3 regions of the Phytobacter cepae genome follow, and region 2 is predicted to be linked to each of the others. Evidence: predicted binding sites of a transcription regulator. Region 2 holds the regulator's gene; each other region holds the start of a gene.
What was found. Region 2 encodes Fur, which represses iron uptake genes when iron is present. Its sites were predicted from a motif close to ATAATAATGAGAACNACTATCAA; they were not measured.
Positions count from the first base shown of each region.

Region 1 (10,569 bases), 2.4 Mb from region 2:
AGAACGCCAGGGTGGCGACCATCACCACGATGTCACTGGGTAATTTTCCGCCCAGGCAATCCACCGCAATTAATGCGCCAGCGAGAACAAATAACGGCAATGGAATAATCCCGACCTTCCAGGTATCCATGATGTGCCACCATCTGTCTTTCAGGGATGTTTTTTGAATCGATAGCGATTCAGAGGTAATTGAAAAAGAATCGTCAGTTGTGCTCATTATTAAGCCCCTTGGTTATTTTGCAGCATCAGAGTAAAGGGCTGACCGTCAACAATATGTGAGGTGCTGCATAATAAAACCGGAGTTTTAATGGCATCTATGGTTTTTAAGGTTTCTTTTATTTAGTGTGATTAACACCGTAATTATTTTCGTGGTTTTTATGGTTTCTTTATATTAAAAAACAAATTAATAACATTTCCAGAAAATCTCTGTTTCTTTATCAGTGACCGTCGCCATCAGCTGTGCAAAGGATCACAAGTTTCCAGTAAACTCGCCCCCGGCAAAGAGAAAGATGTTACATTGCTGTTTTTGATGCTCTTGCGTGAAATCATGAAACTGTCGTTCCAGATTAAACTCTTTATATCGCTGGTGCTTTTTTTCTCTGGTTTGTTCATCTTACTGGGTAGCTATTATTATATTGACGTCGGTCGTCAGCTTTATCAGGAAATGAGCGTACGAGCAAAAATACAAGCTGAAGAAATAGCGATTATTCCGAGTTTACGCAAGTCGGTTGCTGAAAAAGATATTGCCGCCATTTCAAGTTTTATGCAGAAAGTCGTTGCACGTAGTGACGCCAGCTTTATCGTGATTGGCGATAATAAAGGCATTCATCTTTACCATTCTGTTTATGAAGACCGGGTCGGCACCTTATTGGTCGGGGGGGATAATCAGGATGTGTTGCAGGGAAAAAGCCTGACCACCATTCGCCAGGGCGGGCTGGGTATTTCTCTACGCAGTAAAGCACCGATCTTTAACGATACAGGTCAGGTTATCGGGATAGTTTCAGTGGGCTATCTCACCAGCTATCTCGATACCATAACGCTTGGCAAAGCGATCAACATCTTTATTGCTGCCGTGCTGCTGCTGGCGGCGCTGTTTGTTTTCTCGTGGTTCTTTACCCGCAGCATCAAAAAACAGATTTTCTCGCTGGAACCGCGCGAAATCGGCCTGCTGGTGCGTCAGCAAAAAGCAATGATGGAGTCGATTTATGAAGGGGTGATCGCCATCGACAGCAACCTGCGCATCGAAGTGATCAACCAGGCCGCCAGGAAACTGCTGAGTCTGAGCCAGCCGACGCGGGCGCTGCGCGGGCAGTTGATCACCGAGCTGATCCCCGGCGTGCCCTTCTTTTCCCGCGATCGAATGCTGGAAAAAGATACCCATGATGAGATTTGTCGCTTCAACCACGTGACGGTGATCGCCAGCCGCGTGCGCATTATGCTGGAAGACAAGTTACAGGGCTGGGTGATCACTTTTCGCGATCGCAATGAGATCGATAGCCTTAGCGCCCAGTTGAGTCAGGTGAAACGTTATGTCGATAACCTGCGCATCATGCGCCATGAGCAATTGAACAGAATGACGACCCTCTCCGGCCTGTTACACATGGAGCGCTATGATGACGCGATACGTTACATCCAGGCGCAGTCGGAACATGCCCAGGAGCTGCTCGACTTTATCTCGTCCCGCTTCCACTCGCCTACGCTCTGTGGCCTGCTGCTGGGCAAAGCGGCGCGCGCCCGGGAAAAAGGAGTCGAACTGACGTTTGATCCCAGTTGCCAGATGGCAAGACCGGCCCATTCGCTGGCCGAAGCCGAGCTTATCTCGATCATTGGCAATTTGCTGGATAACGCCATCGAAGCGACGCAACGCGCGGCGCTGCCGCACGATCCGGTTGAGGTGTTGATCCTGCAAAATGAACGGGAGCTGATCATTGAAGTGGCCGATCGCGGTGTAGGGATCGCCCCGGAGATTCGCCATCGAATTTTTGAACGCGGGATGACCACCAAGCGCAGTGGCGATCATGGCATTGGCCTGTATCTGATCGCGAGCTATGTCACCCAGGTCGGCGGTACGATCGAAGTTTCTGATAACGCGCCGCGTGGAACGATTTTCTCTTTGTTTATTCCTGAAACGGGTCATGTACAACGACAATGCCCCGATATGACGCTGGAAGAGCAGAATAATGCGACATGAACAGATAGATGTGCTGATAGTAGAAGATGAAAACGAACTGGCGCAGCTTCATGCTGAACTTATCGGTAAACATCCGCGTTTGCGGCTGGTAGGCATTGCGACTTCTCTGGCAGAGGCGAAGGCGCAGCTTACCAGCAAGCAGCCGCAGTTGGTGTTGCTCGATAACTATCTGCCGGACGGCAAAGGGATCACGCTTATCAGTGACCCGATGGTTATTCGCGCCAACTGTTCGGTGATTTTTATTACCGCCGCCAGCGATATGGACACCTGTAGCCAGGCCATTCGCAATGGGGCTTTTGACTATATTCTCAAACCCGTGTCGTGGAAGCGGCTCAGCCAGTCGCTGGAGCGCTTTGTGCAGTTCACCGAGCAGCAGCGGGTGTGGAAGATTGTCGATCAGCAGAACGTGGATTCGCTCTATCAGTTGCAGGCGAAGAATTACAAGCTGGATAACGGCAGCAAGGGGATTGAGGAGAATACGCTTTCGCGCGTGCAGACCCTGTTTGCCGATGCCGGTGAGCGCTGTTTCTCGGTCGATGAAGTGGTGGTGGAGACGGGTCTGAGCAAAACCACTGCCCGCCGTTACCTGGAGCACGGCGTAGAGTCGGGGTATTTAGCGGTAGAGATGCAGTACGGCAAAATTGGGCATCCAAGAAGGATGTACCGCCGGACTGGAGAGAGTGCGTAGGGATTGTGCGCGGGTTTCCCCCTCACCCTGGCCCTCTCCCCAAAGGGGCGAGGGGACTGTTCTGTGCGATCTAGTAGACCTCACACTCCGCCTTTCTCCCTCTCCCCGTGGGAGAGGGAACCGTTCGAGCCTGCTTTTCTCCCTCTCCCCGTGGGAGAGGGAACCGATCGAGCCTGCTTTTCTCCCTCTCCCCGTGGGAGAGGGCCGGGGTGAGGGCATCAGGCCGCAGAGGAAAGCATCAGACCGCAGCGGGCTGCTTCAGCACGTTCCCATATAACCGCTTAATCCCGTCGGCATCCGTCTCGGAGTACACCCCCTGCAACTCCGGTGAGAAGCCCGGCAGCAGGTTAACGCCCTCTTCCAGCGCAAGGAAGTAGCGCTGTACCGCGCCGCCCCACACTTCACCGGGCACCACGCACAACACGCCCGGCGGATACGGCAGTGCGCCTTCAGCGGCAATGCGCCCTTCCGCCTCGCTGATACGCACCAGATCCACGTTGCCGCGAATATACTCCTGATGCGCATCCTGCGGGTTAACGGCCACTGCCGGGAAGCTCGCCTTACGGAACATCTCTTTTTGCAGATCTTTCACATCAAAGCTGACGTAAAGATCGTGCATCTCCTGGCACAGCTGGCGGATCGTATAATCACGGTAGCGTACCGGGTACTTGTTGTAGATGGTCGGTAGTACCGCTGCCAGCGGCGTGTCATCTTCAATATGCCGCTCAAACTGCGCCAGCATCGCCACCAGATGGGCCATTTTCGCCGTGCTTTCTGCCGGGGTCAGCAGGAACAGGATCGAGTTGAGATCGCATTTTTCCGGCACAATGCCGTTCTCACGCAGGTAGTTCGCCAGAATCGTCGCCGGAATACCAAACTCCGTGTACTCACCTGTTTGCGCATCGATTCCCGGCGTGGTCAGCAGCAGCTTGCAGGGATCAACAAAATACTGATCCTGGGCGTAGCCATCAAAACCATGCCAACGGGCCCCCGGCTCAAAGCTGAAGAAACGACGCTCACTGGCGATCACCTCTGTCGGATGATCCTGCCACGGGCGGCCGGCGATGTCCGGCGGCACAAACGGCTGGATCATCTTGCAGTTGGCGATGATCGATTTACGCGCTTCGATGCCCACTTCCACACACTCAGCCCACAAACGGCGGCCGCTCTCGCCCTGATGGATTTTGGCGTTCACATCGAGTGCGGCAAACAGCGGGTAAAACGGGCTGGTCGAGGCGTGCAGCATAAAGGCATTGTTCAGGCGCTTATGTGGGCAAAAACGGGCCTGGCCGCGCAGATGGTTATCCTTTTTATGGATCTGCGAGGTTTGCGAGAATCCGGCCTGCTGTTTGTGCACGGACTGGGTAACGAAGATCCCCGGATCGTTTTCGTTCAGCTCCAGCAGCAGCGGCGAGGTGTCCGCCATCATCGGGATGAACTGCTCATAGCCCACCCAGGCGGAGTCAAACAGGATGTAGTCGCAGAGCGTGCCGATTTTGTCGATAACCTGACGGGCGTTGTAGATTGTGCCGTCGTAAGTACCGAGCTGGATCACCGCGAGGCGGAACGGACGCGGCTGATTAGCTTTTTCCGGTGCCACGTCGCGGATCAACTCACGCAGGTATTTCTCATCAAAGCAGTGATCGTCAATGCCGCCAATAAAACCGAACGGGTTGCGGGAGGCTTCGAGATAGACCGGCGTTGCCCCGGCCTGGATCAGGGCGCCGTGGTGGTTAGATTTGTGGTTATTGCGGTCAAACAGTACCAGATCGCCACGGGTGAGTAGCGCATTGGTCACCACTTTGTTGGCCGCTGAGGTACCGTTCAGTACAAAGTAGGTTTTGTCGGCATTGAAGACTTTCGCCGCGAACTTTTGCGCATGTTTCGCAGAGCCTTCATGAATGAGCAGGTCGCCCAGTTTGACGTCGGCGTTACACATATCGGCACGAAAAACGTTTTCACCGAAAAAGTCATAGAACTGCCTGCCTGCCGGATGTTTCTTGAAAAATTCACCGTGCTGATGACCCGGGCAGGCGAAGGTGTCATTTCTCATCTCTACGTACTGGCGCAGGGTATCGAAAAACGGTGGCAGCAGGTCGTCTTCGTAGTCGCACGCCGCCGCTTCCAGCTCCAGCCAGTCCTGATCTTTACCGTCGATAACGGCCGTGACGCCATCCGGCCGTTCCTCGGTTTCACCGTCGAACAAAAATACCGGCAGGTTAAAGCCCGTCCGTTTGAGCAAAGCCAGAATGCCGCTACGGCTCTCTGCCCGCGTAATGACGACTGCCGCCACATCCGTAAAGTCGGTGCTGTCGAGGGTCACCTTTTCACGGTGCGTAGACAGGGTGGAGATCAGCTCTCGGCTGACGGCAATTTTCATTGTTTTCATAAGCACACTTACCCGTTTCAGGGGAAAAAAGGCCCCGGATGATGCGTTTGCTTCACCCAACGAACGTGTCTGACTGGAACCCGCTCCGACCGCCAGACATCAGTAAAAGCAGATAGGCTCTGATTTTAATGTTGTCCTGAAGTGAGCGTCCGCTAGCCTCACCGCATGGTGAGAGAAGTATGGGATAAAATTGCACGGGTGAACATGCATGCAGGGGTGCAATGCATCTGTTGGAGTGATGAAAGCAGCGTCATTCCAGGCAGTCCCGTAGAGTGGAGAGGAAAATTCGCGCAATCATGTCATCATTTATTAGCAGGTGCAACCAACGAGACAACGGCAAATTGCAGCCTCATGCAGACGCATTTTTAATGATTCACATAAGTTATTATATTCAAAAGATTAATACACATCACCACCGCATTATTCGGGCATAATAATGTGCATTACAGCGCCATAATATGCAGTTGCTCACGCCAGGTATCAGGAGAAAAAACGTGTTTACTGGACCCTTTATCAATGCTGCCGCCGTTCTTTTAGGCGGCGTTCTGGGCGCGGTGCTTAGCCAGCGCTTGCCGGAGCGTATTCGCGCCAATATGCCGTCGATTTTTGGCCTCGCGTCGCTGGGCATAGGCATTCTGCTGGTGATTAAATGCGTGAATCTGCCCGTGATGGTGCTCGCCACTCTCGTCGGCACGCTGATTGGTGAACTCTGCTATGTGGAGCGCGGCATCAGCGGTGGCGTAAATGGCCTGCGCAACGTGCTGCAAAAGCGCCGTGGCGGGGAACACGCCCTCAGTGGGCATGAGGCGTTTATTCAAAGTCTGGTGGCGATCATTATTCTGTTTTGTGCGAGCGGCACCGGTATTTTCGGCGCAATGCGTGAAGGCATGACCGGGGATAACAGCATCCTTATTGCAAAAGCCTTTCTCGATTTCTTTACTGCATTGATTTTTGCCACCTCGCTGGGCATTGCTGTCGCCGCAATCAGCGTGCCAATGCTGGCGATTCAGCTCACCCTCGCTTACAGTGCCACGCTGATTATGCCGTTAACCACACCGGCGATGATGGGCGATTTTACCGCCGTGGGCGGTGTGCTCCTGTTAGCTACGGGCTTAAGAATTTGTGGCATCAAGATGTTTGCCGTAGCGAACATGCTGCCTGCCCTCGTGCTGGCTATGCCGCTTTCTGCCCTGTGGACCGCCTTTTTTGCCTGAAGATACGTGCATCTCCTCTTTTCTGGTGATAGATTGTGCAGTCTGCAACGATTTGAAGAAATTTCGTTGACGAGGCGAGGCGAATCGGTTTTAATGCGCCCCGTTGCCCGGATAGCTCAGTCGGTAGAGCAGGGGATTGAAAATCCCCGTGTCCTTGGTTCGATTCCGAGTCCGGGCACCACTATTTAGAAGAACCCGCCTATGGCGGGTTTTTTGCTTTTGGAGATACGGACTCTTCATCGAACTTCGTTCGATTATTCGCCGCAAGCGGCTCACCCCTCCGGGGCCAGCGCGGCAAGCGCGCTGTTCAACGCCTTCGGCGTTAGTCCGAGTCCGGGCACCACTATTTAGAAGAACCCGCCTATGGCGGGTTTTTTGCTTTTGGCGATACGGACTCTCCATCGAACTCTGTTCGATTATTCGCCGCAAGCGGCTCACCCCTTCGGGGCCAGCGCGGCAAGCGCGCTGTTCAACGCCTTCGGCGTTAGTCCGAGTCCGGGCACCACTATTTAGAAGAACCCGCCTATGGCGGGTTTTTTGCTTTTCTGCGGCCGGACTTTCCATCGAACTCCATTCGATTATTCGCCGCAAGCGGCTCACCCCTTCGGTTATCCGGGCTGCAGTCGCCAGATGTTTACCTACATTTTTATTCCAGTGCAATCATGGTAAGCAAAGGGGTACTTACTGTAAGTGGATGATCTGGTAGGATAAATGATAGTTTTGCATTATTTATCGCTGGGTTGAATCGCGGTTAATATCGCCTGTGCCAGTTCAGCTCCAGTTGCATCTTTTCCTGTTAATACAACAGAACTTTTATTTTTAATGGCAATTTTGGCCAGCGCTATTAAATCCGCAATTTTGACGGTGTCAGGCAAGATGGCCTCCTCCTCAGGTATAATCGGATTTCCTTTATGAATAGATATTTCCGCATTGCTTGTGTCATAAACATGCTCACCCCAGTGCTCAGGCTCCGCTCTTAATGCCATAATACTTTCATAAACTAAGCGATGACAGGAGTCAGATGTTGAAATTCTCCATAATGAAAGATTCCCGACATCGAGATTACTCCGTGAAGAAAACCCCACGACTCTATAATCTCGATAGAACGCGCCCGTTTCACCATTATCTTTCTCCGTGGTCTTTCTATTTAACTCAAGTCGTATACGACAAAATACTCTTGAGACTGGGTTAAACATATAAAATGAAGAAAAAGCGCCCCCTTTTGGGGCCGTGAACCAATATTTAAACATATGTACTCCAGTTACGATTAAACAGGTGCAGAATTTAAGCTCTGCACCTTTTCATTAGAAGTAAAGAAGAGAATTACCGGAGAGATTCCAAATGTTCTTTTAAAGAATCATCGTCAAAAAATGATTCCACTTTCCATGTATTATCAGGCTCAAGTGATACATGAAACTTGGTTCGGCCCTCGGTTGCATCACACTCTGCGGCAGACCTGGAAGACGAGATGAAGTTCATGATCGTTCCCGCTTGATACGCGCCAGTGGCCACATAAAACTTAATAACAGGCTGACAGTCTAGCCTGGTATTCGATTCCATTTCTACAAAACTGGATAAAACAATACTTTTATCGCTTTTCTCAATTGCGGCTCCTGCAAGATATCTTTTTCTTTCAGGATCAAACACCGGGGAGCAAATACGAAACCCTCCTGGAGCAACATTCAAATCAATCTTAGCGGCTTCAATACCTAACGGATTAGTTTTGACGTTAACGCAGTTTGGTTTAATCTCCCCAGCACCCGCAGCAGGGGTAAGTTCAACAAGTCGACTTGCTGTCATGAAACCATAAGGTTTACCTGGGACAATTTCTTCCTTCACCTCCACAACACCCGCATAATATACTTCCCTCACCCCAAACTCGTATTTACTGCCAGATTCTGAAAAAGGAGGGAGGGGTGTACTCAAAATACTATTTGAATAAACACCCTCCGCTCCGTTATATTTTGCAGGCTGCTGGAAGAAAAAAATCTCTTTTTGTTTCGAGGATTTATTAGTCACTACAATTTTAATTTCAGTAGGCATAAGTCACCTTTCCATATGAAAAATATCGATGAACAATATTCCACTTACATCAATGGTCTTTTCTACCAGGCAAATGAAATATTGAGTAGACAAGTTAAAAATCTATTTTTAAATAAGTAACCCGTCTGATTGATAATATGGACGTGAAACTGCCTGAATATTGTGAATAGGGTCACACAAACCAATCATTGATCGATTTTAACGATCGATAATTAATTAACAATAGGTTTTGTGAATTAATTATCAGCATACATATCTTTGGATATATAAAATATTCCAATGGCGGATCACGCGTTAATCGGGCACTTCAATATCAGCATCCTGGTCAGCGATCGGTGACAGAAAACCAGGGAGTACCCTGCTCGGCAAAAAACCACATTAAAATCATGTCATTACATTTACATTTTTTAACATTAACTGTTTACACGGTAACGATAATCCATATCATCTTGATAATTACTATCACCTGAGAAGGTGGTGTTCGTGTAATGCGGGGCATTCATGCCGCCGAAATCTCGATAAATCAGGACGATCACAATAATGAAATCCCGTTGCTCCTGGGCGCTAAGCCCTTGTTTACTGATGATGCTCGCCGCAAATGCCTCGGCTGAAGGACAGAAAGAAGAGACGCTGGTCGTGGCCGCCAGCCGTTCAAATCACAATATTACCGACATGGCACAAACCACCTGGGTCGTTGAACAGGCTGAAATTGAACAACAGGTTCAGGGTGGTAAAGAACTCAAAGAAGTGCTGGCGCAGTTGATTCCGGGTATGGATGTCAGCAGCCAGGGGCGTACCAACTACGGTATGAATATGCGTGGTCGTTCAATGATGGTGATGGTCGACGGCGTGCGTTTAAACTCTTCGCGCAGCGACAGCCGCCAGTTGGACTCTATCGATCCGTTTAATATCGCGCGTATCGAAGTCATTTCCGGTGCCACCTCTCTCTACGGCGGCGGCAGTACCGGTGGCTTAATCAATATCGTCACCAAAAAAGGCCAGCCGGAAACGGAAGTCGAGTTCCAGACCGGCATGAAAACCGGCTTTAACAGTCATAACGATAATGATGAGAACGTCGCGGCGGCGGTCAGCGGCGGCAACGACAATGCCTCGGGTCGACTATCCGTTGCGTATCAGCGCTTTGGCGGCTGGTATGACGGCAAAGGCAACGAAGTGAACATCGATAACACCCAGACCGGTCTGCAATACTCTGGCCGTCTGGACGTGATGGGCACCGGCACGCTGAACATCGACGACCATCAGCAACTGCAGCTCACCACCCAGTATTACAAAAGTGAATCCGACGGTAAGCACGGCCTGTTCCTTGGCGAGAACTTCTCCGCGGTGACCGGTGCAGGCAACGCATATAACAAGAACAATCTCGATTCCGACCGTATTCCGGGCACCGAGCGTCACCTGATCAACCTGCAATATTCCAACACCGATTTCTGGGGTCAGGACCTGCTCGCGCAGATTTACTACCGCGATGAAAGCCTCACATTTTACCCCTTCCCTACCCTCTCCGGCGGCAAGGTCACCAGCATTGGGGCGTCACAGCAAAAAACCGATTTCTACGGCGGCAAACTCACCATTAACAGCAAGCCGCTGGATGATTTGACACTGACGTGGGGGGTGGATGCCGAGCATGAAACCTTCGACGCCAACCAGCAATTTTTCGATCTCAACAAAGCCGCAGCCAGCGGGGGGATGAAGCTGGACAACGCCTGGAACGTCGAGCGTTATCCGGGCTATAGCATTACTAACCTTGCGCCGTTCCTGCAAAGCAGTTACGACATCTCCGCCATCACACTGAGCGGCGGCGTACGCTACCAGTACACGGAAAACCGGGTCGACGACTTTATTGGCTACGCGCAGCAACAGGGTATCGCCACGGGTAAAGCCACCTCCGCTGACGCCGTACCGGGCGGGAAAACGGATTACAACAACCTACTGTTTAACGCCGGTATTCTGGGGCACCTCACCGAGCGTCAGCAGCTGTGGTTTAACTTCTCACAAGGTTTTGAGATCCCGGATCTGGCCAAAT
Region 1 is NZ_CM135107.1:827,683-838,251, reverse strand. It holds gene ACUY4Q_RS03995 (2-hydroxycarboxylate transporter family protein) at 1-217, opposite strand, end outside; gene ACUY4Q_RS03990 (ATP-binding protein) at 548-2,191, shown strand; gene ACUY4Q_RS03985 (response regulator) at 2,181-2,879, shown strand; gene ACUY4Q_RS03980 (ornithine decarboxylase) at 3,118-5,268, opposite strand; gene ACUY4Q_RS03975 (DUF554 domain-containing protein) at 5,763-6,482, shown strand; tRNA gene ACUY4Q_RS03970 (tRNA-Phe) at 6,588-6,663, shown strand; gene ACUY4Q_RS03965 (hypothetical protein) at 7,208-7,732, opposite strand; gene ACUY4Q_RS03960 (hypothetical protein) at 7,806-8,525, opposite strand; gene ACUY4Q_RS03955 (TonB-dependent siderophore receptor) at 9,066-10,569, shown strand, end outside.
Region 1: a site for Fur is predicted at 8,969-8,991, ahead of ACUY4Q_RS03955 (TonB-dependent siderophore receptor). Genes of this name have one in related genera too.

Region 2 (10,569 bases):
CACCGTGGGTCTGCGTGACACCTGGGCGAAAGTCGGCGAGTAATTAACGCGCGACTTTATCTGAACGCCGCCCCGTGCGGCGTTTTTTTATTCTTCCCATCTGAAATTTTAATAATTGTCTGTGATTGACATGAAAAGTTGTTTTAATTTTTTCATTCTCATCCTTCATTTTCCCGATTATTTAACGCGATAAATTACCATTCCCAACTGTTATTCCACGTCTGCGCCAAAACGGATTGAAATCTGTGTTCCTGGTCATATTCCTGATGCTCATTCAGGTAAAGTGCTTGATCATTCATGCGGGCAAAAATAATCTTGATTCGTGGTGTGAAACAAGTTTTTAGCACTCACAGCTATTCCCTGGTTTTAATTTGTTGCTGAATGCCTTTGCACAGCACTTTTGTTTTTTTAGTCAAAGAGGAACAATTATGATCGCGTTTGTCGCTAAACGTAAGGCGATAGCGTTAGCTATTGCCAGCACAACAGCAATATCAGGTTTAATGATAACCCCTGCGGTAAATGCCGAAGGTTTTGTCGATGATTCAACGCTTACCGGCGGGGTGTATTACTGGCAGCGTGAACGCGATCGTAAGGACGTCACCGACGGTAATAAATATAAAACAAACCTTGCACACTCAACCTGGAATACTAACCTCGATTTCCAGTCCGGTTATGCAGCAGATATGTTCGGTATCGATATTGCCGCGTTTGCGGCAATCGAAATGGCAGAGTCATCCGGCAGTGCACACCCTAATGAAATGGCGTTTTCCAATAGTCACAAAGTCTATGACGAAGACTGGGCGGGCGACAGAAGTGGGGCCAGTCTTTATACCGCGGCGGCAAAATTTAAATATGGTCCGGTATGGGCGCGAGCGGGTTACATTCAGCCAACGGGGCAGACACTGCTGGCCTCCAACTGGAGCTTTATGCCGGGTACGTATCAGGGTACGGAACTAGGTGCAAAACTTGATTATGAAGATTGCGGTGCACTGAGTTTCTCGTATATGTGGGCCAATGAATATAAAGCCCCCTGGTACAACGAAACCGATTATTTCTATCAAAATGATGGCGTGAGCAAGATTGATTATGTCCATTCACTCGGCGCGCAATATGATTTTAAAAACGATCTCATTTTAGAAGCGGCATTTGGTCAGGCGCAGGGCTATGTTGACCAATACTTTGCAAAAGCCAGTTATAAATTTGATATTGCGGGCAGCCCATTGTCGACAAGCTATCAGTTCTACAGCTCACGCGATAAAGCATCTAATCACACCATCAATGATATTTATGACGGTACGGCCTGGTTACAGGCACTGACCTTTAATTATACCGCAGGGCCTGTCGATTTACGTCTTGAGGGAACATGGGTCAAAGCCGATGGTCGCCAGGGATATTTCAATTCGCGTATGACGCCGCTTTATGGCTCGTCAAATGGCCGACTGGATATCTGGTGGGATAATCGTTCTGACTTTAACGCCCATAATGAGAAAGCGGTATTTGTTGGCGCTATGTATGATCTTAAAGATTTAAATCTTCCGGGCTGGGCGGTAGGCGCATCCTATGTGTATGGCTGGGATGCCAAGCCATCCAACGTTTCCTCTGGCGACCAATACTATAAAGCCAATAATTCAATTAAGGAATCCGCTTACAGCCTCGACGTCGTTTACACCCTGCAGGATGGTCTGGCGAAAGGGACGTTATTTAAACTGCACTTCACGCAGTTTGATAACCACTCTGATATTCCAAGCTGGGGCGGTGGTTACAACAACATCTTCCAGGATGAGCGCGATGTGAAATTTATCGTGATCGCACCGTTTACGATTTTCTGATGCGAGAGAAGGGCAAAATGAAAAAAAGCATAATGATTCTGTTTATGACCCTGGGACTTGCTGGCTGCGTACAGCAACCCTCAGCGCCGAAAGAAGATATGCGTTTGAGAGCAGCTTACAGTGCCTGCATTAACACCGCAGAAGGATCGTCGGAAAAACTTGAAGCCTGCCGTAGCGTGTTAGACGTGTTGAAGTCAGAAAAGGCACATCAACAGTTTGCTCATGAAGAATCCGTCCGTACACTGGATTATCAGCAGTGTCTGGACGCCACGCATACGGGCAATGGTCAGGCGGTAAAAGCGAACTGCGATCGTATCTGGCAGGAAATTCGCAGCAACAATACGCCGTAGACACTCTTTTTGTACCACCAATAAAAAAGCCAACCGGAGGTTGGCTTTTTACGTTTACGGAAGATTACTTCGCAATCTCGTGGGCGTTTTCATCGCTGCGGCAATCGCCTTCAGCGCAGTGGCCATAGAGGTACAGGCTATGGTTCGTCAGGCGAATGCCGTGTTGAGAGGCGATTTCACGCTGGCGAGCTTCAATGGAGTCATCACTGAATTCAATCACTTTGCCGCAATCGAGGCAAATCAAGTGATCGTGGTGATGTTGCTGAGTCAGTTCGAAGACAGATTTGCCGCCTTCAAAATTATGACGGGTTACGATCCCGGCATCATCAAACTGGTTCAGAACACGGTAAACCGTGGCCAGCCCGATCTCTTCGCCCATGTCAATCAGGCGCTTATATAAATCTTCCGCACTGACATGATGGTTGTCCGGCTCCTGAAGCACTTCCAGGATTTTCAAGCGAGGAAGCGTGACTTTCAGGCCGGCCTTCTTTAATGCGGTATTGTTGTCAGTCATGCGGAATCTGTCCTGTTGCTAAACGGTTCGCTCCCCAAGGGGAAGCTACAAGGAATGCACTGGGAAATGCGTCTCATTATAGAACTGCCATGTCTAAATGAAAACTGCAAGCCCTCAAGTAAAGTAAGCGTATAAAACGTGGTAGTGCCAACAAAGTCCGTTGCGCTACCCGTTTTAACCAGGCCATATTGTACAGTGCTGGCGGCAAAAGTTAAAAAAATGTAGCAATTATTTCCATTGGTTTTAACTATCGATCTGGCGCAACCCGCAGGATGCGCCAAACAGCATCAGGCATTGATGATATCGTTAAGATTCAGCTCTTCGGAAATCTGTTTAACCCATTTATCCACGCGTGCAGCGGTCAGTTCTGGTTGACGATCTTCGTCAATGGCCAGCCCAACAAAATGGTCATCATCGGCAAGGCCTTTAGAGGCTTCAAAGTGGTAGCCTTCGGTCGGCCAGTGACCCACAATCACCGCGCCACGTGGTTCGATGATGTCACGAATTGTCCCCAGCGCATCACAGAAGTACTCTGCATAATCTTCCTGGTCACCACAGCCAAACAATGCGACTAACTTGCCATTGAAATCAATGTCTTCCAGCGTCGGGAAAAAATCATCCCAGTCACACTGCGCTTCGCCGTAATACCAGGTCGGGATGCCAAGCAGCAGAATGTCATAGCCTTCCAGATCCTCTTTGCTGCTCTTTGCAATGTCGTGTACATCTGCAACGTCTTTACCAAGCTGTGCCTGGATCATCTTTGCGATGTTTTCGGTATTACCGGTGTCGCTGCCGAAAAAAATGCCAGTGATTGCCATGAGTAAAATAACCTCTTGAAACTTAATGATATGGTGGTGGCGTTTAGCCCACGGATAAGGGCAATCATAGCAGATCAGAGAAGCACGCGGAAACTGCAATCGCGTCGGACTGCACTCTCTGCTACATGAAAACGTTATTCAGATGAAGAATCAGAGGAATCAATGCTGTTCAGCGCTTTTAGCTGCTCCAGCAACATCTCTTCGATGAGTTCGCTGCGACTCATTTGACGCGCGTCAGCCAGGGCGTTTAATGCGTCAACGGCCTCCGCGTTGATTTTCAGTTCGACGCGTTTAAGCCCACGAAATTTATCGCGTTTAAGCTGATTGCGTTTGTTAATGCGCAATTGCTCGTCGCGAGAGAGCGGATTGGTTTTAGGACGTCCCGGGCGACGCTCATTCGCGAACAGATCTAGGGTCGTGCGGTCCGTTTGTTCTTTAGCCATGATTTAAGAAATACTACGGGAAGTACAAGCAATCGAGCCTGAGCCCGGGTTGATTAGCGCGCCATCATACATCAGGGAGGCAGGGACGCCAACGCCCGGGCGCGTTATGATGACCGAGCGCCGGGTTTTTAATCAGTTTGTCTTTTCAGCAAGATAACGACGAATAGCGCGCAAAACCGCTTCCGGCTTTTCCGCATGCACCCAGTGTCCGGCACCGGCAATGACATGCGCCTTCGCCTGCGGAAACTGTTTAAGCAGAGGCTGACGATACTGCTCGGTCACGTAAGGGGAGTTGCCACCGGGGATGAACAGGGCAGGGTGGTCCCAGACCGGCACCTCTTCCCAGCCGACAATGTGGGGGTACTGCTCCCACAGCACGGGGACATTAAAGCGCCATTGCCCGTCAACAAAGGACTTCAACAAAAATTGAATCACCCCTTCTTCATCGATGACGGTGCGCATCACGGTGGCCGCTTGTTGTCGCGTCGTGGCCCCGGCATCCGTCACCGCATTGATAGCAGCAAAAATCTCATCGTGGCGACGCACGGCATAATCCACGGGGGCAATATCAATCGCTACCAGTCCGTCAATACGTTCCGGGGCAATCGCGGTTAAGGCCATGACCGCTTTCCCTCCCATTGAGTGACCGATAAAGGTGGCCCGCTCAAGGGAATGCGCGTCCAGCGTATCAACCAAATCCTGGGCCATCGCGGGGTAATTCATTTCGTCCGAACTCGCAGAAAGCCCATGATTACGCATGTCCACCTGAAGGATGTCATGGTCGCTCACAAGGTCGCGCGCCAGAATGCCAAGGTTATCCAGGCTGCCAAACAGGCCGTGGACTAACACGATGGGAGAATTGTTGTGCGATTGTTGTGCAGATTGCGCTCGGGTATTCAATTTCATGGCAAAGTTCTTTTTTTCGCTCTTTCGGATTAGGGTATTATGTTGAACATTCTGCCGCCCGGCTGCAAGGTTCAGACACAATCTAACTTAGCCGCCACTCAGGTTTAGCGCTATCCGCTGTTGAGATTTGACTTTATAATCTCAATAACTTGTATTCAGATAAGACACTGCACTGGATTAAAATGAAAACGATTGAAGTTGATGATGAACTCTACAGTTATATTGCCAGCCACACGAAGCATATTGGTGAGAGCGCATCCGACATTTTACGGCGCATGTTGAAATTTTCCGCCTCCTCTCAGCCTGCCGCCACGACGCCTGCCGCTGCAAAAGAAGCCCCTGTTACGCCGAAAGTCGAAGAGAGTAAGCCGACCAACACCGCGAAAGACAAAGTTCGTGCGGTGCGCGAGTTGCTGCTTTCTGACGAATACGCCGATCAGAAAAAAGCCGTTAACCGTTTCATGCTGGTGCTGTCTACACTCTATTCTCTGGACAACAAAGCCTTTGCAGAATCCACCGAGTCCCTGCACGGGCGTACCCGCGTATACTTTGCGTCTGATGAACAAACCTTGTTGCAAAATGGCACGCAGACCAAGCCAAAACAGGTGCCAGATACACCATACTGGGTCATCACCAACACTAATACGGGTCGTAAATGCAGCATGGTAGAACACATCATGCAGTCAATGCAGTTCCCGGCGGAATTGATTGAAAAGGTTTGCGGCACAATTTAATCCTTGCATAAGAAGGACCAGGCAATGGCTAACCATGAACGTGCGGGTCAACCTGCACAACAGAGCGATTTGATCAACGTCGCCCAGCTTACCGCGCAGTACTACGTGCTGAAACCGGAAGTGGGTAATTCTGAACATGCAGTTAAATTTGGTACGTCCGGGCATCGTGGTAGCGCAGGGCGTCATAGCTTCAACGAACAGCATATCCTGGCGATTGCCCAGGCCATCGCTGAAGAGCGCGCCAAAAACGGTATCACCGGGCCATGCTATGTGGGCAAAGATACCCACGCCTTGTCTGAACCTGCCTTTATCTCTGTGCTGGAAGTGCTGGCGGCCAACGGTGTTGACCTGGTTGTGCAGGAAAACAACGGCTTTACGCCGACGCCTGCTGTTTCCAATGCCATTCTGGTCCACAACAAAAAAGGTGGCGCGCAGGCGGACGGTATCGTGATTACCCCGTCGCACAACCCGCCGGAAGATGGTGGCATTAAATACAACCCGCCAAACGGTGGGCCGGCTGATACCAACGTCACCAAAGTGGTGGAAGACCGTGCTAATGCCCTGTTAGCCGACGGCCTGAAAGGCGTGAAACGTATTACGCTGGACGCGGCCCTGGCTTCAGGTCACGTGAAAGAACAGGATCTGGTGCAACCCTTCATTGAAGGGCTGGCCGACATCGTCGATATGGCGGCTATCCAGAAAGCCGGTCTGAAGCTTGGCGTTGATCCACTGGGCGGCTCCGGCATTGAGTACTGGAAGCGCATTGCCGAATTCTACAAGCTTGATCTCACTATCGTGAACGATCAGGTCGATCAGACTTTCCGCTTTATGCACCTCGATAAAGATGGTGTGATCCGTATGGATTGCTCATCCGAATCCGCAATGGCAGGTTTGCTGGCGCTGCGTGATAAGTTCGACCTGGCGTTCGCCAACGACCCGGACTATGACCGCCACGGCATCGTCACGCCGGCAGGGTTAATGAACCCGAACCATTATCTGGCTGTTGCCATTAATTACCTGTTCCAGCATCGTCCGCAGTGGGGCAAAGATGTGGCTGTGGGCAAGACCCTGGTCTCCTCCGCGATGATCGACCGTGTGGTTAACGATCTGGGCCGCAAACTGGTAGAAGTGCCGGTCGGCTTCAAATGGTTTGTGGATGGCCTGTTCGACGGTAGCTTTGGTTTTGGCGGCGAAGAGAGCGCAGGGGCATCCTTCCTGCGTTTTGACGGCACCCCGTGGTCTACCGATAAAGACGGCATCATCATGTGCCTGCTGGCTGCGGAAATCACCGCCGTCACCGGTAAAAACCCGCAGCAGCACTACGATGAGCTGGCCGCGCGTTTCGGTGCGCCAAGCTATAACCGCCTGGGCGCCAGCGCCACCTCCGCACAGAAAGCCGCGCTGTCTAAGCTTTCTCCGGAAATGGTCAGTGCCAGCACGCTGGCAGGTGACCCGATCACCGCTCGTCTGACGGCGGCTCCGGGTAACGGTGCTGCCATTGGCGGTCTGAAAGTGATGACCGACAACGGCTGGTTTGCCGCACGTCCATCAGGCACGGAAGACGCCTACAAAATTTACTGCGAAAGCTTCCTCGGCGAAGAACACCGTAAGCTGATTGAAAAAGAAGCGGTAGAAATTGTCAGCGAAGTGCTGAAAAACGCCTGATAACCCTCGGTGAATGACCCGGCCCGGTTGCGTAAACGTGACCGGGCTTTTTTATGTCTGCAGTTACAGCATAAACCGGTAGCCGATACCCGTTTCGGTTAGCAGATGACGCGGACGCGCAGGATCGGCCTCAAGCTTTTGCCGCAAATGGCCCATGTAGATGCGTAAATAGTGGCTATGTTCGACGGCGTTAGGCCCCCAGACCTGACTTAACAGTTGGCGCTGGGTGAGCACTTTTCCGGCGTTGTTTAACAGCACTGCGAGCAAGCGAAACTCAATAGGGGTGAGGTGCAGCTCTTCGCTACCGCGTAGAATACGTCGGCTGGCGAGATCGACCTGAATATCCGAAAAAGTCACTACCGGATCGTTTTGCGGCGTACCGGCATGACGGCGTAAGGCCACCCGCAGCCTCGCCTGTAATTCCCCGATGCCAAAGGGCTTACTGAGATAATCATCGGCGCCCGCATCCAGGGCAGCAATTTTATCGCTCTCTTCCGTTCTGGCAGATAACACAATGACCGGCATCTGGCTCCACTGACGCAGGTCACGTATAAAATCGATACCGTCGCCGTCCGGTAAACCTAAATCAAGAATGACCAGATCCGGTTTACGCGTTGCCGCTTCAATCAGCCCGCGCTGCAGCGTTTCCGCTTCAAAAACCCGCAGCCCTTCTGCTTCCAGCGCGCTGCGCAGAAAACGGCGAATGGCCTGTTCATCTTCGACAATAAGTACGTTAATCACAGATCCTCGGGAAGGTCGTCCAGCAGCGGTGGCGTGTCCAGCGGCAGTGTAACATGAAAACAGGCGCCGCCTTCCGGGCGGTTTGTGGCAAAAATAGTGCCGCCATGGACATCGACAATGGCCTGGCAGATTGCCAGTCCCAGGCCGACGCCGGGGATCGCCGACTCTTTCGTCCCCCGCGCAAACTTGGCAAAAATTGCCTGCTCCTGTCCGGCAGGGATCCCCGGCCCGTTATCCCACACTTCCAGCGTTAATTGCGAAAGGTCTGCCCGAGCACAAATACCGATTTCGGCGCGGTAACCGGCATATTTCACGGCGTTTTCCAGCAGATTAATTAGCACCCGTTCGAACAACGGCCCGTCCACATGCACCAGCATCAGCGGGTCCGGCAGGTCGAGGGCAATGTGTCGCCCACCGAGCCCTGGCTCCAGCGTCCGCAAGGCGCTGCCCACCACCTCTTCCAGCGTCAGCCACTCTTTCTTTAAATTAAAGCCGCCGGACTGAATACGCGCCATATCAAGCAGATTGTTCACGAGGCGCGTGGTGTTCAGCACATGCTGACGAATTTCACTTGCCTGGGGCGCATGCTTAGAGCCTTCACTGGCAAGATCCAGCGTCAGGATTTCTGCCTGGCCGAACAGCACAGTTAGCGGTGTACGCAGGTCATGGGAGAGGGCGGCCAGCAGGGAGTTACGGATGCTTTCGCGTTCGCTGGCAAAGCGGGCCTGCTGTTCACTGGTGATCAAAGACTGACGTTCCAGCGCACTGGCGACCAACAGGGTAAAGGTTTCCAGCAAGCGCTGCTGCTCCGGTACCATCAACAGGCGCAGGTTAGCCGGTTCGACGACCACCAGTCCGTGAGTTTTCTGCGCACTCTTCAGCGGTAAAATTTGATAAGGCACGCCGGGCAGCGTATCGGTACCGGCACCTGCCGGTTGGCCTTTATCGAAGCTCCAGCGGGCGATGGCGTCGTCCCAGGAGGGGATGTTTTGCGTTCCGGTAATAGCCACCAGTTTCCCCGTGCTGTCCGGCAGCAGCACCTGGCTTCGGGCATTAAAGGTTGAACGGATAAAGGTCTCACTGGTGGCGGCAATGTCTTTGTCGCTGCGTCCTGTGGCCAGCGCTTTGGACATCTCATACAGATGGCGGGTGCGCTGTTCACGATAACGCGCCACCCTGGCCTGATAACGCACCCCGGCGGTCAGGTTGCCGATCACCAACCCGACGGTCATCATGACCCCAAAGGTGAGTAAATATTGCACATCCGACACCGCCAGCGTCCCACGCGGCGCAATGAAAAAGAGATCAAAGCTGATGACATTGATGACCGTGGCGAAGGCTGAAGGCCACCGCCCGTATAACAGGGCGATGATCACCACACCCAGCAGATAGACCATGACCAGGTTGGCGGCATCAAACGCGACCAACCACTGCATCGCAATCAGCGTGATGGCCGCACACAAGGCCAGTGCGACAACGCAGCCCTTCAGCTGTACGCGCCAGCGCTCCATAAACGGACGGCTATCATTCGGGCGCGAGGGGAGGGAGACGGGAGTATCGTCCGGCGCAATGATCACCAAATCGAGGTCCGGGGCGCGTCGTGCCAGGCGGTCGGCAAACGACTCGCGGTTAAACCAGCCGCGTTTTGCCCGTCTGCCAATCAGAATTTTGCCGAGATTATGCTCCCTTGCGTAGCGCAAAATGGCTTTGTCTTCAGCGGTGTCTGAGAGCGTGGCCGTTTCAGCGCCCAGCTCTTGCGCCAGATGCAGGGAGGCCAGAATCGCCCGCCGCTGTGGTTCCGGCAGTTTGTGTAAGGTGGGGGTTTCTACATAAACCGCATGCCAGACGCTGCCGAGTTTAGCGGCCAGCCGTGCGGCGGTGCGGATCAATTTTTCATTACCGCTACCGTGTCCTACGCAGAGCAGGATAGCGTCACGGGTATGCCAGACCTTTTCCTCACCCAGACGGTCACGCCATGCGCGCATCTGGTCATCAACGCGGTCTGCGGTTCGGCGTAACGCCAGCTCACGCAGGGCGATGAGATTGCCCTTGCGAAAGAAGTGCTCGATGGCACGTTCCGCCTGACCGCCGATATAGACCTTGCCCTCATGTAGACGCTGGCGAAGGTCGTCAGGAGGCAGATCCACCAGCACGATTTCATCGGCGGCATCAAAAAAAGGATCGGGCACCGTTTCACGGACCTGAATGCCTGTGACGCCGCTGACCACATCATTCAGACTCTCCAGATGCTGCACGTTCACCGTGGTCAGCACATCGATACCCGCTTCCAGCAGCTCTTCAACATCCTGCCAGCGTTTTGGGTGGCGCGTGCCTGGCGCATTGCTGTGCGCCAGTTCGTCCATCAGTATCAACGCCGGACGCCGCGCAAGGGCGGCGTCGAGATCAAACTCCTGAATCAGCCGCCCGCGATGGGCGACCCGTTTGGGCGGCAGAACGGTAAGACCGTTCAGCAGGGCGGCAGTCTCCTTCCGCCCGTGGGTTTCCACGACGCCGATAAGGATATCCAGCCCCTGCGCCCGCTGCCGCTGGGCTTCCTGCAACATGGCAA
Region 2 is NZ_CM135107.1:3,564,854-3,575,422, reverse strand. It holds gene glnS (glutamine--tRNA ligase) at 1-43, shown strand, start outside; gene chiP (chitoporin ChiP) at 429-1,829, shown strand; gene chiQ (ChiQ/YbfN family lipoprotein) at 1,847-2,179, shown strand; gene fur (ferric iron uptake transcriptional regulator) at 2,244-2,693, opposite strand; gene fldA (flavodoxin FldA) at 2,981-3,511, opposite strand; gene ybfE (LexA regulated protein) at 3,646-3,954, opposite strand; gene ybfF (esterase) at 4,087-4,860, opposite strand; gene seqA (replication initiation negative regulator SeqA) at 5,043-5,594, shown strand; gene pgm (phosphoglucomutase (alpha-D-glucose-1,6-bisphosphate-dependent)) at 5,619-7,259, shown strand; gene kdpE (two-component system response regulator KdpE) at 7,323-8,000, opposite strand; gene kdpD (two-component system sensor histidine kinase KdpD) at 7,997-10,569, opposite strand, start outside.

Region 3 (10,569 bases), 110 kb from region 2:
GGGTGGTGCAACCTATAAATGCAGCACCCCATTGTTTTAACGACATAACGTCTCCGGATTACTTGCTCAGGTTGAAGAGTTTCAGTTTGCTGGCGTTGCTGTCGTCGATCAGCATGCAATCCATCAACTGTTTTTCATCTTTCTGTGCTTTGCCGTTTTTCAGGAAATAGTCTGCCTGTTCAACGGCCATCTGGGCTTGCTGCCAGCCAGGTTGCAGAACCGTGGCTTTGATATTGCCTTTATTGATGATGGAATCACGCACGTAATCGCTGCCGTCAAAGCCGACGACAATCACGTTATTTTTACCTGCCGCTTTCAGCGCCGCTTCGGCACCGAGTGCCATGGTGTCGTTACCGGAAATCACCCCGACGATGTCCGGGTTGGTTTGCAAAATGGCTTCCATACGGGTGAAGGCTTCAGTCTGACTCCAGTTGGCGGTCTGTTGCGCCACCATTTTCATGTCCGGGTAGTCATCAAGAATGTCGTGATAGCCCTGCGAACGAACGCTGGCGTTGGTGTCAGACTGACGGCCCAGCAGCTCAACGTATTTGCCTTTGCCATTTAACAGCTTGGCGAATTTCTCGGCACCCAGTTGCGCACCCTGGTAGTTGTTGGAGACGATTTGCGCGACGGCGACGCCGGTTTTGTTAATTTCGCGGTCAATCAGGAAGGCCGGAACCCCTGCGGCTTTGGCTTTTTCCAGCGGCCCTACGGTGGCATCGGCCCCGGCGTTATCCAGAATGATCGCTTTGGCTTTACGGGCTATCGCCGTTTCAATCAACTGGTTTTGTTTGTTCACGTCGTCATCGTGTGAAGCCACCAGCGTGGTGTAGCCAAGCTCTTTTGCTTTTGCCGCCGCGCCGTCCGCTTCTGCTTTAAAGAACGGATTGTCGTGTGAGGGGGTAATTATGGCGATCAGTCCGTTATCTGCGGCGAACAGCGAGCCGGAAGCGGCGATCAGGGAAGCCAGTACAGCCGATTTCAGTAGGGTCGTTTTCATCTTTTTCTCCACATTGAATATTTATTCAATAATGATTTATTATTCAAATTAACGATAAATCGGCAAAAGCAAACTGTCTACGGTTTGCTCAGCTAATTTCTTAAAAGGAGAAAAGGATCACGATCCTGAGGGCGATTCACCTAACAAGGTTATGATCTGCTGTTCATGCGTCATCCATGCAATATCAACACATTTACCCGCATGTTCAGCGCTGAATGTGGCATCTATTCGCAGGCGAAGAGCACGCTGATCGAGGGCGATGACGGTGGCGCTATGAAAGCCCGGGAAGGGAAGGGCAGCAGACGACAATGCCTTAAAAAGGCTCTCTTTCGCGGAAAACGCCAGCGTCAGTGCGAGCGGAAACGGCAGAGAAGCGTTGACCAGAATCCGCTGTTCTGCCGGGGTGATAATGCTCGACGTTAACGTCTGGCTCAGCGCATCGGTGAACAGCGTTTCAATGTCTACGCCTACAGGTGAGTGAGCGACAACCGCCAGCGCATTGCTGCCGCTGTGACTGATGCTGCCATATAAACCTGCGGGCCAGCGCGGTGCCCCTGTTTCACCAATGCCCGGCACGGCTTTGATAGCCTGTTCGCGCAGGGCATGCACGGCAGCAATGCGCCCGGCCAGATGCTCGGCTTTCCGCTTACGGCCCGCATCCTGCAACAGCTGGTGATGAGGAAGCCATAGCAGATCGTTATCGTTAAACGTAGCGAGATCGAAGCGGATGAGATGCAGAGGGTGGGCATTCAGCGTGAGCAGTGTGTGGTGAGTGTGCATGGTAAACCTCATGTGTGCATGGTAAATCTCATGCAGCCCTCTCCCCGCAGGGTTGAGGAATCCCCAGAAAAAATACGTGCACGAACGGTCCCCTCGCCCCACTGGGGAGAGGGACAGGGTGAGGGGGAAATGCAGCTCTGGTGGTCATTCCGTTCACCTTATGTTCCTTGCTTTTCTATAACGCCAGAACCTGTGAACGTGCCAGGGTGGTTCACCGCCACCACCCTGGCGACCCGGGCTCCCGGCCAGGAAAATCGCCGCTGGCGCGGTCCACTCAGCGCATTCCTTCAGGCTTATCGGGGACGGGCGGAGGTAACGTCCCTGTAAATCCGCCCTCGCCGCGCATCCCTGCGCGTCGCCCCGGCCTTGCGGATACGCTTCGTCGATTTTCAGCCGGACCCTGTCATCGCGGTAACTGTTTTATTCTCACTCAGCAATGATATCGCTGCAAAACGTAAGATTACTGGGAATTCCTCTCCCCGCAGGGAGAGGAGGGTTGGTACGTTCGGGGCGACCTTAGAAGTGGGTGTTTACACCCATATACCAGGTGCGACCGGATTCATTATAGGTATTGGCGCCCGCGCCATACATATAGCCCGTCGTACCGCCGGTGGTCTGGGCATTGCCCATGCGCCAGTGACGTTTATCAAACACGTTGTCGACACCCGCCGTCAGGCTCACGAATTTGTTCACATCCCAGGTACCGCTCAGGCCCACAATGCTGTACGGACTGACTTCATCTTTCGCAGAACCGGTCACCGGTTTGCCCTGATAGTCATATTTCTTCGGCTCTTGCTTGCCGTACCAGGTGAAGGTGGACTGCACGGAGACATCCTGCACAATCTGCCAGCTCAGGGTGGAGTTCAGCGTATATTCCGGGATGATCGACAGACGCTCGCCGGTGGTTTTATTCTTACTCTGCAACATGTAGGTGACGTTGTTGCTCAGGGTGACCGCATCGGTAACCGGAACATTCAGCGTACCTTCCAGACCTTCAACGACCGCCTTAGGCACGTTTTCCCATTGATAGAGGTCGGTCTTCAGCGCGCCCTGAGAGGTCTGGTTCAGCGGTGAGTAACCCGCTTCAATCTTGTTACGGTAATCGTTACGGAACCAGGTCACACCGGCAAGCCAGCCGTCGCGTTTAAACTCAAGGCCAATCTCTTTGTTGATGCTGGTTTCGGCTTTCAGGTCGTCATTCCCCTGCATATAACAGCCAGTACCGGTGGCGCTGGCGTAGCAGCCCTGACCGCGGCTGTAGAGAATGTAGCTGGTGTTGGTCTGGTAGAGGCTCGGTGCTTTATAGGCGCGGGCGATCCCCATTTTCAAAGTGAAGTCATCCCCCAGCCCCTGCGACAGGTTCAGAGACGGGCTCCAGTTGTTGCCGACCACGGTGTGGTGGTCAAAACGCAGACCCGGCGTCAGCATGGTGCTGTCGGTCACTTCGATATTGTCTTCTGCAAACAGAGAGAAGATCTCCGCGCTGGAGTAGGGGCTACGACCGGTGCTGTCATAACCTGGAATCGGCCCACCCTGCAGCGCCTGAGTGTTCGAGGCACGATCCTTGAGACGCTGTTGATTCCACTCGGTGCCCACGGTCAGGTTCTGGTTCACCAGCAGCTCGAACGGCACGCTGACTTCGCTATGCAGCATCAGGTCAGCAAGATCGGTGTCGGAGAATTTATCGCTATTGAACAGGCCTTCCAGCCCGCCGGCTAACCCTTCACCGAGGCGGGAGTTGCGTGTGTGTTCGTACTGCACCCAGTTGCTGGTGGTGATGCCGTTATCCCAGCCGCCGTTCCAGGTGACGGAGTAGTTCTGGCGATAGAGACGGTTGGTCTCTTTGCCGTAGTTTTCCTTCACATAGTTGTTGCTGCTGCTGTCGTTGTTGGTGTTCTGGGTGTCACCTGCGTACAGGTTGCCCTGACGGCTGTAACCGGCCTGGAACTCCAGCGCCTGCATCGGGGCAAAGTCCCAACGTACGACGCCATTGATATCTTTATTCTCAACGCCTTCCCGGCCTGCGGCGAGGGTGTTGGAATAGATGCCGGTGCGCTCGGACTGATGATCCTGGTTAATATCCCAGGCATCGGCCTGGGTTTTATTCAGGTTACCGTACAGACGGAAGCTGACATCGCCGCCCAGCGGCCCCATCAGGCTAAAATCAGTGCGTTTAGTGGAGCCTTCCTCTTTATGCTCTGGGGCATTGAAGTAGCTGTTCCAGGAGCCATGCCATGCCTGATCCGTGGATTTTTTAGTGATGATGTTCACCACGCCACCTGCCGCGCCGTTACCGTAACGGGCGGCTGCCGGGCCACGCAGGACTTCAATGCGTTCGATCATATCCGCAGGGACCCAACTGGTATCGCCACGGGTATCACGCTCACCACGCCAACCCTGGCGCACGGAGTTGCGGCTGGTCACTGGCTTACCGTCGATCAGAATCAGGGTGTTTTCCGGGCCCATACCGCGAATATCAATCTGGCGATTGTTGCCACGCTGGCCGCTGGTTGAGTTACCGGTCAGGTTGACACCCGGCATGGTGCGAATAATTTCAGAAACGTCACGGGCGGGGGGATTCTTGCGGATTTCATCGGCGGTGATGGTGGAAACCCCCGGCGCCTGCAGATTCTGCTGCGCTGCGGTCACCACAATGGTGTCTTCGTTGCTGGATGCGTCAGTGGAGGTCTCTGCTGCGAAAGCGGGCAGAGCCACACCATAAATTCCCAGGTTGACCAGTAAGGTCAGGGAACGAATTTTATTTTTCATTGTAATTCCTGCTTTTCTTCGCCGCTCTCCCCGGTCGATCCTTTCCCAATGGGGTAAGGAAAGCGGCATGATGTCGCCAGCTTGCTGCGAAGGGCGCTCGTTCCTGAGAAAAATCGCGACAAGTGACACGTTACGAGTGAAAGACGCGCCGGTGCAGGCGCGGGCAATACGCTATTGCAAATGCAAATAATTATCAATAATATTATCAAGAAATTTGATTGAGCAGGCAAAATTTCCACAAGTCATTTGGGGTAACGCAGTGGTGCAAGAGACAGGAAGTGATGCCTGGTGGGCATCAAAACAGGGGCCAGAGTGGGAGCGGGAATCAGCAACGCATTATCGGGTCACCTTCTGGTGGCGTGACCCGGCGGGCACCGAAGCGACCTCCACCGTTGAGCGCGTCTGGCTCTATATCACCGGCGTCACCGATCATCATCAACAGTCCGCGCCGCAATCATTGCAACGCATTGCGGGCACCGACGTCTGGCGCTGGCAAACCCGCCTCGAAGCCGGATGGCGTGGGAGCTATTGCCTGATCCCGTCGACAAAACGGGACGATTTTCCGCCGCAGGCTTTTACCCAGACACCGCCTGACCGTGCCGCACTGCGCGAAGGCTGGCGCACTCTTTTCCCTCACGCGATAGCCGATCCGCTCAATGCCCAGCACTGGCGGGGCGGACGGGGGCATCCGGTTTCCCCTCTCTCGCTGCCGGGCGCACCGGAACAGCCTGGCTGGGGCGCGCCGGATGCGGAATATACCCCGCCGGTTTGCTTCGAATGGCAGAGCGACCGGTTAGGCAACCGCCGCCGCGTGTGGGTCTATACCACCGGGGATGACAACGGTGCAGAACGCCCGCTAGCGGTGCTGCTCGACGGGCAATTCTGGGCGGAAAGCATGCCGGTCTGGCCTGCGCTTGCCGCGTTAACCCACGAGGGCAAATTGCCCCCGGCGGTCTATGTGCTCATCGATGTGATTGATACCGCCCACCGCAGCCGGGAGCTTCCCTGCAATGAGGATTTCTGGCTGGCGGTCCAGCAGGAATTATTGCCACACGTTCAGTCAACAACGCCGTTCAGCGACCGCCCCGAACGCACGGTCGTGGCCGGGCAGAGCTTTGGCGGGCTGGCATCGCTGTATGCCGGGTTGCACTGGCCGGCGCGTTTTGGCTGCGTGCTGAGCCAGTCGGGCTCTTACTGGTGGCCGCATCGCGGGGGCAGCCAGGATGGCGTGCTGACGGAGGCGCTCAGGCGCGACGAGCTTTCGGCGCAAGGACTGCGCATTGTGCTGGAAGCAGGGGTGCGAGAGCCGGTTATCTTTCGGGCCAATCAGGCGATGCTTGCCCAGTTGCAACGCACGCAACCCGCCGTTTTCTGGCGTCAGGTTGACGGTGGGCATGATGCGCTTTGCTGGCGCGGTGGGCTGACCTCAGGGCTTATCACCCTCTGGCAACCGTTGCTGCGCGCTGAGTAACGCGCACTTTTTCACCACAGGAGTCCGGTATGGAATTCAGCAATCCCTTCGATAATCCCGAGGGGCACTTTTATATTCTGCAAAACGCCCAGCAGCAGTACAGCCTGTGGCCGGAGCCATGCGCATTGCCGGAAGGCTGGCAGGTGGTTTGCGCCCCCGCATCGCAGGACGCCTGCACCGCATGGCTGGCACAACACTGGCAGACATTAACCCCGGCGCACCACGCGCAATAAGGAGAGGCGGATGACCACTCGATACCCCCTGGTTGCCGCACAGCCGGGGATCTGGATGGCAGAAAAACTCTCCACGCTGCCCAACGCCTGGAGCGTGGCGCACTATGTGGAGCTGGAAGGCATGCTGGATGCCCCATTACTGGCGCAGGCGATTGTTAAAGGTATGCAGCAGGCGGATACCCTGCGGCTGCGCTTCGTTGAGGACAACGGAGAGGTCTGGCAGTGGGTTGATGACACGCAGACCTTCCCGCTGCCGCAGCGTGTCGATTTACGTGCTGAGCCTGATGCGCACGCGGCGGCCCTGGCGCTGATGAACGCGGATCTGGCGCAAAATCTGCGCGTGGACGGCGGTAAACCGCTCGCCCATCATGCCCTTATTCAGGTGACCGACACCCGCTGGTACTGGTATCAGCGCTATCACCATTTACTGGTCGATGGCTTCAGTTTCCCGGCTATTACCCGCCAGATTGCCGCCATTTACCGCGCTATGCGCCACGATGCCCCCCTGCCAGATTCCCCCTTTACCCCGTTTGCTGAAGTGGTGGACGAATATCAGCGCTACCGCGATAGCGACGCCTGGCAGCGGGATAAAGCCTTCTGGTCTGAACACAAACGCACACTTCCCGCCGCTGGTTCGCTCTCGGGTGCGCCGCTGCCGGGGCGTGCTGCGACCACCGACATTTTGCGTCTGAAGCAGGACCTCGACCCATCGGCATTTCGTCGTCTGACGCAGGCTATACCTGGCTGTCAGCCTGCCGATCTGGCGCTGGCGCTGGTGGCATTGTGGTTAGGCCGACTCAGCAGCCGCCCTGACTATGCCGCCGGGTTTATTTTTATGCGGCGGATGGGCTCAGCCGCACTGACCGCTACCGGCCCGGTGCTCAATGTGCTGCCGCTCGGTGTGCACATTAACCCTGGCCAGACCCTGGCGGAACTGGCGACAAGCCTTGCCGGGCAACTGAAAAAGATGCGCCGCCATCAGCGCTATGATGCGGAACAAATTCTGCGCGACACCGGACGCGCGGCGGGAGATGAGCCGCTGTACGGCCCGGTATTTAACGTCAAAATGTTCGACTATCTGCTGGATGTGGACGGGATTGCCGGGCAAACCCATACGCTGGCGACCGGACCGGTTAACGATCTGGAAATCGCGCTTTTCCCGCACGAGGAGGGCGGCCTGACTCTGGAAGTGCTGGCGAACCGCAGTCGCTATGAAGAGGCCACGCTTTCGGCTCACGCGGCACGTCTGCCCGATTTACTCCGCCAGTTTGCCGCGAACCCCCTGCTGCGTTGCGGCGATGCCCGGCTGGTTTCGGTGCAGGATGTGCAGCAACTGGAAAAAATTAACGCCACCGGCGTCATGCTGCCAGTGACCACCCTGAGTGAATTAGTGGCGCAGCAGGCGGCGAAAACCCCGAATGCCCCGGCGCTGGCCGATGCGCGCTGGCAGTTCAGCTACCGCGAGATGCGTGAACAGGTGGTGGCGCTGGCAAACCTGTTGCGTGAGAAGGGCGTCAGGCCGGGCGACAGCGTCGCCGTCGCGCTGCCGCGCTCGGTCTTTCTGACGCTGGCGCTGCACGGCATTGTGGAGGCCGGTGCAGCCTGGCTGCCGCTCGACACCGGTTACCCGGACGAGCGGCTGCGTACGATGCTGGAAGATGCAAAACCGCGCTTGCTGATTACCTCTGAGGATCAGCTTGCTCGTTTCAGTGATATTCCACACCTGGCGTACCTGTGTTACGGCGCGCCGCTTGATCTTAAGGGCAGTGAACCCCTGGCGCTGTCCCGCCCGGAGCATACTGCCTACATCATCTTTACCTCCGGCTCGACCGGGCGACCGAAAGGGGTGATGGTCGGGCAGACCGCCATCGTTAACCGCCTGTTGTGGATGCAAAATCACTATCCGCTGAATGCGCAGGATGTGGTGGCGCAGAAGACACCGTGCAGTTTTGACGTCTCGGTGTGGGAGTTCTGGTGGCCGTTTATCGCCGGGGCGCAACTGGTGATGGCGGAACCTGAAGCGCACCGCGATCCGCTGGCGCTCCAGCAGTTCTTCGCCCGCTTTGGCGTGACGACCACCCACTTTGTGCCCTCGATGCTGGCAGCCTTTGTGGCTTCCCTCACCCCGGACAGCGCACGGGAAACCTGCCACACCTTGAACAAGGTATTCTGTAGCGGCGAAGCGCTGCCCGCCCAACTCTGCCGGGAGTGGGAGCAACTGACCCACGCGCCGCTCCACAACCTGTATGGCCCGACGGAAGCGGCGGTGGACGTGAGTTGGTACCCGGCCCACGGTGAGACGCTGGCGGCGGTAAGCGGCACCAGCGTGCCGATTGGCTTCCCGGTATGGAACACCGGGCTGCGTATCCTTGACGGCATGATGCAGCCGGTTCCGCCAGGCGTGGCCGGGGATTTGTACCTGACCGGCATCCAACTGGCGCAGGGGTATCTGGGGCGGCCAGACCTCACCGCCAGCCGCTTTATCGCCGATCCCTTTGCCCCCGGTGAGCGGATGTACCGCACCGGTGACGTAGCGCGCTGGCTGAACAACGGCGCGGTGGAATACCTTGGCCGTAGCGACGATCAGCTTAAAATTCGCGGTCAGCGTATCGAACTCGGTGACATTGACCGGGCGTTGCAGGGCCTGCCGGATGTGGCCCAGGCGGTCACCCATGCCTGCGTGTTCAATCAGGCATTGGCCGGGGGCGGCGATGCGCGTCAACTGGTGGGCTATCTGGTCTCTGACTCAGGCCTGCCGCTCGATGTCACCGCACTTCGCGAGAAGCTGGCGCAGCAGCTTCCGCCACATATGGTGCCGGTTGTCCTGTTGCAACTGAGTGAGTTGCCGCTCAGCGCCAACGGCAAGCTGGACCGCAAAGCCCTGCCTTTACCGACGCCGGTACGTGAAAAAGCTGCCCGCCCGCTGGCCGTGGGTGCTGAAACCGAAGTGGCAGAGGCGTTCTCAGCGCTGCTGGGCTGCGAAGTACGTGATGCACAAGCCGATTTCTTTGCCCTCGGCGGCCACTCGCTGCTGGCGATGCGCCTTGCGGCACTGCTCAGCAAACGCTTTGAACGCCATGTGACGCCGGGGCAGATCATGGTGGCCTCCACCGTGGAGAAGCTGGCGCATTTGGTGACGCAGGATGCTCTCGACAGCCGTATGGGGCTGGAGACGCTGCTGCCGCTGCGCGAAGGAAAGGGGCCGACCCTATTCTGCTTCCACCCGGCTTCCGGCTTTGCCTGGCAGTTCAGCGTGCTGGCGCGTTATCTCTCGCCCCGTTGGGCGATTTCCGGCATTCAGTCGCCACGCCCCGAAGGGCCAATGCAGCAGGCAGCGAACCTGGACGACGTGTGCGAGCACCATCTTGCCACCTTGCTGAAAGCGCAACCGCACGGGCCTTATCACCTGTTTGGTTACTCGCTGGGCGGCACGCTGGCGCAGGGGATTGCCGCCCGACTGCGGGCGCGTGGTGAAACGGTAGCATTCCTGGGGCTGCTGGATACCTGGCCGCCGGAAACACAGAATTGGGCAGAAAAAGAGGCAAACGGCCTCGACCCGGAGGTGCTGGCAGAGATTGAGCGCGAGCGTCAGGCGTTTATCGCCGCTCAGCAAGGCCAGGGATCGAGCGAGATGTTTGCCACTATTGAGGGCAACTATGGCGACGCGGTTCGCTTGCTGACCACCGCACACAGTGCGCACTTTGCCGGCAAAGCGACGCTGTTTGTCGCCGAACGCACGCTACCTAAAGGAATGGACCCTCACACCGCCTGGTCACCGTGGGTAGATGAGTTAGAGGTGTACCGTCAGGATTGCGCGCATGTGGATATCATTTCTCCGCAGGCGTTTGCGTCCATCGGCCCGGTGCTGCGGGAGTTGTTGGGGTGAGGGGAACGTGTCATGGTTAGGAGCAACATGCTGCTCTGAGGGTATTTCCGTTCACCTTATGTTCCTTGCTTTTCTGTAGCGCCAGAACCCGTGAACGTGCCAGGGTGGCTCACCGCCACCACCCTGGCGACCCGGGCTCCCGGCCAGGAAAATCGCCGCTGGCGCGGTCCACTCAGCTTCTCCTTCAGGCTTATCGGGGACGGGCGAAGGTAACGTCCGTGTAAAGTCGCCCTCGCCGCGCATCCCTGCGCGTCGCCCCGGCCTTACGGATACGCTTCGCCGATTTTCAGCCGGACCCAGTCATCGCGGTGACTGTTGTGTTCTCATTGCGCGGTGTTATCGCTGGAAAACGTGAGGGAGAAACGTACTGACAAACCGCACTAAACGGTTCCCTCTCCCTGAGGGAGAGGGTTAGGGTGAGGGGGCTCAC
Region 3 is NZ_CM135107.1:3,672,671-3,683,239, reverse strand. It holds gene ACUY4Q_RS17325 (DUF2291 family protein) at 1-46, opposite strand, end outside; gene ACUY4Q_RS17320 (D-ribose ABC transporter substrate-binding protein) at 59-1,000, opposite strand; gene entD (enterobactin synthase subunit EntD) at 1,118-1,780, opposite strand; gene ACUY4Q_RS17310 (TonB-dependent siderophore receptor) at 2,297-4,549, opposite strand; gene fes (enterochelin esterase) at 4,809-6,020, shown strand; gene ACUY4Q_RS17300 (MbtH family protein) at 6,050-6,253, shown strand; gene entF (enterobactin non-ribosomal peptide synthetase EntF) at 6,264-10,139, shown strand; gene fepC (iron-enterobactin ABC transporter ATP-binding protein) at 10,566-10,569, opposite strand, start outside.
Region 3: a site for Fur is predicted at 4,730-4,752, ahead of fes (enterochelin esterase). Genes of this name have one in related genera too.